One region of the Streptomyces spectabilis genome, then DNA from elsewhere that is predicted to be linked to it. Evidence: riboswitches for the same ligand, from Rfam matches in the RefSeq annotation. Region 1 holds a riboswitch; the other holds the start of a gene.
The links. Region 1 has a riboswitch for glycine ahead of gcvP (aminomethyl-transferring glycine dehydrogenase). Riboswitches for the same ligand answer to the same signal wherever they lie in the genome.
Positions count from the first base shown of each region.

Region 2: it holds a riboswitch for glycine, as region 1 does, so the genes downstream of both, gcvT (glycine cleavage system aminomethyltransferase GcvT) here and gcvP (aminomethyl-transferring glycine dehydrogenase) in region 1, are expected to answer to the same signal.

Region 1 covers NZ_CP023690.1:1,913,776-1,917,179, forward strand. Annotated here, with positions in the region: gene gcvP (aminomethyl-transferring glycine dehydrogenase) at 1-2,161, opposite strand, end outside; glycine riboswitch at 2,348-2,445, opposite strand; gene CP982_RS08080 (PRC-barrel domain-containing protein) at 2,581-2,952, shown strand; gene CP982_RS08085 (DNA polymerase IV) at 2,981-3,404, opposite strand, start outside.
Region 2 covers NZ_CP023690.1:6,609,772-6,613,175, reverse strand. Annotated here, with positions in the region: gene CP982_RS29140 (enhanced serine sensitivity protein SseB) at 176-961, opposite strand; gene CP982_RS29135 (AAA family ATPase) at 1,033-1,797, opposite strand; glycine riboswitch at 1,932-2,034, shown strand; gene gcvT (glycine cleavage system aminomethyltransferase GcvT) at 2,210-3,343, shown strand.

The sequences.
Region 1 (3,404 bases):
GGCCACCGCCGCCGTGCGGGATGCAGAAGGTCTTGTGCAGGTTCAGGTGCGAGACGTCGCCGCCGAAGTGGCCCGGCTTGGCGAGCCCCACCAGGGCGTTGAGGTTGGCGCCGTCGACGTACACCTGGCCGCCCGCCTCGTGCACGGCCGCGCAGATGTCGGCGACGTGCTCCTCGAACACGCCGTGCGTGGACGGGTACGTGATCATGAGCACGGCCAGCTCGTCGCGGTGCTTCTCGATCTTGGCGCGCAGGTCCTCGACGTCGATCTCGCCGTCGTCGGCGGTCTTCACCACGACGACCTTCATCCCGGCCATGACCGCGCTCGCGGCGTTGGTGCCGTGCGCGGAGGACGGGATGAGGCAGACGGTGCGCTGGTCGTCGCCGTTCGCACGGTGGTAGCCGCGCACCGCGAGCAGACCGGCCAGCTCGCCCTGGGAGCCCGCGTTCGGCTGGAGCGAGACCTTGTCGTAGCCGGTGACCTCGGCGAGACGTTCCTCCAGCTCGCGGATCAGGGTCAGATAGCCCTGCGCCTGCTGGGCGGGCGCGAAGGGGTGCAGCTGCCCGAACTCCGGCCAGGTGACGGGCTCCATCTCCGTGGTCGCGTTGAGCTTCATGGTGCAGGAGCCCAGCGGGATCATGCCGCGGTCGAGCGCGTAGTCGCGGTCGGCGAGCCGGCGCAGATAGCGCAGCATCGCGGTCTCGGAGCGGTGCTGGTGGAAGACCGGGTGCGTCAGGTAGTCGTCGGAGCGCAGCAGCCCGGCGGGCAGGCCGTCCTCGACGCTCGTGTCCAGGGCCTCCACGTCGGCCTCGACGCCGAACGCCGTCCACAGCGCGGAGAGCTGCGCGCGCGTGGTGGTCTCGTCACAGGCGAACGACACGTGGTCGGCGTCGACCGGGTGGATGTTGACCCCGCCCTCGCGCGCGGCGGCGACCACGTCGGCGGCCTTGCCGGGCACGCGCGCGGTCAGCGTGTCGAAGTACGCGCCGTGCACGATCTCGACGCCGCCGGCCTTGAGGCCCTCGGCGAGCAGCGTGGCGTAGCGGTGGGTGCGCCGGGCGATCGCCTTCAGGCCCTCGGGCCCGTGGTAGACCGCGTACATCCCGGCCATGACGGCGAGCAGCACCTGCGCGGTACAGATGTTGCTGGTCGCCTTCTCACGGCGGATGTGCTGCTCGCGGGTCTGCAGGGCCAGGCGGTAGGCCTTGTTGCCGTCGGCGTCGACGGACACGCCGACCAGGCGGCCGGGCAGGTTGCGGGCGAACTTCTCGTGCACCGCCATGTAGCCGGCGTGCGGGCCGCCGAAGCCCATCGGCACGCCGAAGCGCTGCGTGGTGCCGACCGCGATGTCGGCGCCGAGCTCGCCGGGCGAGGTGAGCAGCGTGAGCGCGAGCAGATCGGCGGCGACGGTGACGACCGCGCCGAGCTCGTGGGCCTGCTCGATGACCGGCTTGATGTCACGCACGGCACCGGAGGCACCCGGGTACTGGAGCAGTACGCCGTTGATCTCGCGCGCGGCGAGGTCGGCGGGGATGCCGTCGCTGAGGTCGGTGACGACGACCTCGACGCCGGTCGGCTCGGCCCGCGTCCGGATGACGGCCACGGTCTGCGGCAGCGCGTCGGCGTCGACGACGAACACGCCGTTCTTGACCTTGCCGACGCGCCGGGAGAGGGACATGGCCTCGGCGGCCGCGGTGCCCTCGTCGAGCAGCGAGGCGCCCGAGGTGGGCAGCCCCGTCAGCTCGGCGACGACGGTCTGGAAGTTGAGGAGCGCCTCCAGGCGCCCCTGGGAGATCTCCGGCTGGTACGGCGTGTACGCGGTGTACCAGGAGGGGTTCTCCATCACGTTCCGCAGGATCACCGGCGGCGTGAACGTCCCGTAGTAGCCGAGCCCGATCATCGAGTCGAGCACCTGGTTGCGGTCGGCGAGGGAGCGCAGCTCGGCCAGGACCTCGGCCTCAGTACGCGCGCCGGGCAGCTCCAGGGCTTCGGCGTTCTTGATCACATCCGGCACGGCGGCGGCCGTGAGCTCGTCCAAGGAGCCGTACCCGACCTGGGCGAGCATCTTGGCGCGGGCTTCTGCATCGGGTCCGATGTGCCGCTGCTCGAACGGAATTCCCTGCTCCAGCTGTACGAGCGGAGTGCGAGGGGTGGCTGTCATTGCGGAGGCCTCCTGGTCTGACACGACCTGCGAGGGGCACCACGGCGCGGGTACCCGGACGGCCTCCCCCTCTGTCATCTCAACCTGAGAGCTTCACAGGCCCGCCAAGGCGGTCCTGCTTTCACCGTCGGTGAGGAAGGGTTCCGAGCGTGCCCGCCCGACGCCCGCCCTGCTTTCCAGAGTGGCCTCGTCCGTGCGGTACAGGGGCCTGAGAGATTCCGGGGAGGAGTTGCTCCTTCGGCGCCTCCGGTGCTGCCACCGAAGAGCTCTCCCGCACGGGGTCAACAGCCGTTTGCCAGCCTACCAGCGCGGTCCGTGGCCGATCCCTCGAGTGGCCGCCCGTCCCGATGTGCTCTTTCGTAGTGGTGACGACCGAAAACCGGATGAGCCCGGATGACTTGCGACCAATTGGAGGGAACGTGCAGACGGATATCGATCCCCGCAATCTCATCGGCCGCAAGGCGTTCGACCGCGACGGCACCAAGATCGGCACGGTCGACGAGATCTACCTCGACGACGCCACCGGCGCCCCGGAGTGGGCGGCCATACGCACCGGTCTGTTCAGCCGCGACGCGTTCGTCCCCCTTGAGCCCAGCGAGCTGGTCAAGGACGGAACCCTGCGCGTCCCCTTCGAACGCGCCCTGATCAAGGACGCCCCGGACTTCGGCGTGGGCCGTCACCTCTCCCCCGAGCAGGAGCTCCAGCTCTACCGCCACTACGGCCTGGACGTGGCACCTCCGCCCCCGCCGGACCACGACTTCGGCCACCGGGCGGACGGGCCGGGCACCTGACGCCTCCCCGCACGAAGTCCTCCCCCGGCTACCCTGCCGCCCCTCCCGCCAGCGGCACCGCGCCCCCGGGGGCCTCCCCGTCCTTTGCCACCACCAACGGCAGCGGATCCGAAGCTTCCAGCTCCGGGTCGTCCGTACGGAACGTCCGCACCCGCCCCGGCGCCGAATCCGGGGTCTCGAACCGCACGGTCACCCGCCCCAGACCACTGCCCTGTACCCATCCGGGCCCGTACACCGCGTGCCGTACGTCGTGCCCAGAGGGCCACCGCCGCTCGGCGGGCGCCACCGGCTCCCCGGCCGCTTCCCCGGCCCCGGATCCCGCGTGGGCCCCGCCCTCGTCGCCCGCGGGCTCCACCGGGACCGCCGCCGTCTCCTCCCCCTCGGCCGCCGGCGCCAGGGACTCGGTCTGCAGCACGGCGTGGGCCTGCGCGAACAGGTCCTCCTGGGTGAAG
Region 2 (3,404 bases), 4.7 Mb from region 1:
CCGCCCCTTCGCGACGTGCCCTGCGCGGTCGTTGCGCCGACCGCGTCACCGGGAACAGCTTAAGCGGGACGTAGCGACTTAGCGCTTGAACAGGTCTGCCGTGCTGTGCCGTCCTGCGTCCGCGGCCTCGTCGTGGCTGGGCGCGCAGTTCCCCGCGCCCCTTCGGGGCGCTCCCCTAGACCGCGGTGAAGAAGGGGCGGAGCCTTGCTCGCATCCAGTCGGCCACCGGGTCCTGGGTCGCGTCCAGGAGGACCAGGTTGACCGGCCAGGGGGCCGGGGTCCGGCCGAGGGCGCGGCCCAGGGCCTGTAGGGGCAGTTCCCTGGCGTCCCCCTCCCAGGAGGACAGCTCGACGCCGATGAAGAGGGTGGGTGCCTCGTCCTCGACGGTGGCGAGACAGCGCCGCGCGCTGAGCACCGCGCCGGTCGCCTCGAACTCCCGGGCCGCGGCGGACAGGAAGTCCACCGGGTCGTCCTGCCAGTCCGGCTCGAAGAGCCGCACCCGGCCGCCGCTCGTGGGCCCGTCCAGCTCCGTCCGCCCCACCTGGCACAGCGCGGCCACCGCGGCGGGCGGCAGCGGCACCGCCACCGTGCCCTCCGGGTTGAGCGCGATGCCGAGCTCGGGCGCCAGGCCGCGCGCGAACTCCACCGCGGGCGCCACCGCGCAGCTCATCCGCCCCTCGGTGGCCTGCCGGAACTCCTGCTCGGAGGTGAAGACGGGCACGTACGCCTGTCCGTCCAGCTCCAGCGTCGGCAGGTCGAGCGTGCCGCTCTCGGGGCCGCCCCCGTTCGGCAGCGGGATCCACAGCGCGCTGCGGCCGAGCACCTCGACCATGCGGGCGCCCGTCGCCTCGGACGGCGGGGCGCCGAGCGAGGCGGCGAGCACCTGCTCCAGTTCGTTCGCGGGCCAGCCGCCGTGCGGATGGGCGTGCGCCTGTGCCGGTACGTCCCCCGGAAATGCCATCTGTCTCGACCCCTGCTCTCCGTGCTGTTCTGCGGCCCGACCCTAACGCCGTCCGCCGCGCGGGCCGCGGCCTACCCGCCTTCGCCCTCGAAGCCGAGGTCGCGCAGCTCCCCCGCCGCCCGGCGGTCGAGCAGCACCGCCGAGCCGCAGCCGCGCGGCAGCTCTCCGCTCTCGGCGGCCCGGACCAGGCGGCCGACCGTCCTGCGGTGCCGGGCGAAGGCGTACCGCGAGACGCCGCGACCCCGGGCGCGCTGGCCGTCGAGGGCGACCGGCGCGGGCACGTCGAGGAGGAGCAGGTGCAGCGTGGCGCCGCGCCGGGCGGCCGCGCGGGCGAGCCAGCGGCGCACCCAGGGCTGCGTACCGCAGTCGTGGACGACGACGCCGGTGCCGGCGCGCAGCGTCCGGAGCAGGTGCGCGTAGTGCGCGACGCGGACCAGGGGGCGGTAGAGCGCGTACGGGATCCGGCGCGGCACGCGGGCCGCCCAGCGGTCGCGGGTGTCCTGGGAGTCCACCCGCGGGCCCGCCACGGCGCGCCGCATGAGCGTGGACTTGCCGCTGCCGGGGAGCCCGGAGACCACGACGACGTCACCGGCGGAGAACACCAGACGGCGCGGGCCGCGCCCGGCGCGGCCCCTGAGGTCGCGCACCACGGCCCGCGGGGAACCGGTGGCGGCCTCGCGCGCCGGGCCCGCGGGGGCGCCCGGCTGCGGGGGCAGCGCGACGCCCGCACCGGGCAGCACGGCTCCCGCCTTGGGCAGCGAGACACCCGTGGTCGTCGCGTAAGCACTGCTCCTGCGCACCGTGATCGGCCTCCCCATGCTCGTCACGTCACTCATCCCCAGTACTTCTCCGTCGAGTGTAAAGAGACGGTAATGCCCTACGAAGACGACACCGGGGGACTCCCTGGTTGCGGCTGTTGTGAAGCGGGGGCGCGTGCAATGATGTGCGCGCCAACTCCATACCGGCCGCTTGAATCCGCGCGGGAGAGTCCCCGGTGACGCGTGAGCGTCGCGGGGCGCCGAAGGAGCAAGTTCCTCCCTTGAATCTCTCAGGCCCCGTACCGCGCGGGCGAGGCACATCTGAAAAGCGAGCCACTCCCCCGACGAGCGCGACCAGGTCGGCCGGCGGGACGGCTCCACCCAAGGTGCAAGTCATGCTCCGTTATACGCGCGGGGCATGGTGAACCTCTCAGGTTTATGACAGATGGGGAGGACCGACCTCGCCCGTCATGCCCTGGAGCCAGTACTGATGAGTCAGACCGCACGCGCCCCACGTCAGACCGCCCTCGACGCCCTGCACCGGTCGCTGGGCGCCACCATGACCGACTTCGCGGGCTGGGACATGCCGCTGCGGTACGGCAGCGAGCGCGACGAGCACAACGCCGTGCGCACCAAGGCCGGCCTCTTCGACCTCTCCCACATGGGCGAGATCACCGTGCGCGGCACCCAGGCCGTGGACCTGCTGAACTTCGCGCTCGTGGGCAACATCGGCTCCGTCTCCGTGGGCCGCGCCCGCTACACCATGATCTGTCAGCAGGACGGCGGCATCCTGGACGACCTGATCGTCTATCGCCTGGCCGAGACCGAGTACATGGTCGTGGCCAACGCCTCCAACGCCCAGACCGTCCTGGACGCCCTCACCGAGCGCGCCCCGGGCTTCGACGCCGAGGTCCGCGACGACCGCGACGCCTACGCCCTGATCGCCGTGCAGGGCCCGGAGTCCCCCGGCATCCTGAAGTCCCTCACGGACGCCGACCTGGACGGCCTGAAGTACTACGCGGGCCTGCCGGGCACCGTGGCGGGCGTGCCCGCCCTGATCGCCCGCACGGGCTACACCGGCGAGGACGGCTTCGAGCTGTTCGTGCGCCCCGAGTACGCCGAGAAGCTGTGGCAGGCGCTCACGGACGCGGGTACCCCCGTCGGGCTCACGCCATGCGGCCTGTCCTGCCGCGACACGCTCCGCCTGGAGGCGGGCATGCCGCTGTACGGCAACGAGCTGACGACGTCCCTCACCCCCTTCGACGCGGGCCTCGGCCGGGTCGTGAAGTTCGACAAGACGACGCACGCCGACGACTTCGTGGGCCACGACGCCCTCAAGGCCGCCGCCGAGCGCGCCGCGACCGCGCCGCCGCGCAAGCTCGTCGGTCTGATCGCCGAGGGCCGCCGGGTCCCGCGCGCGGGCATGGACGTCGTGGCGGACGGCCAGGTCATCGGCCAGGTCACCTCCGGCGCCCCGTCGCCGACGCTCGGCAAGCCGATCGCGATGGCGTACGTCGACCCGGGCCACGCCGAGCCCGGCACGGCAGGGGTGGGCGTGGACATCCGCGGCACCCACGAGCCCTACGAGGTCGTGGCGCTGCCGTTCTACAAGCGGCAGAAGTGACGCGCGCCCCGCGCCGGAACTGATCACAGGGACCGATCGCACGGACGCGCCGGGTCCGGTC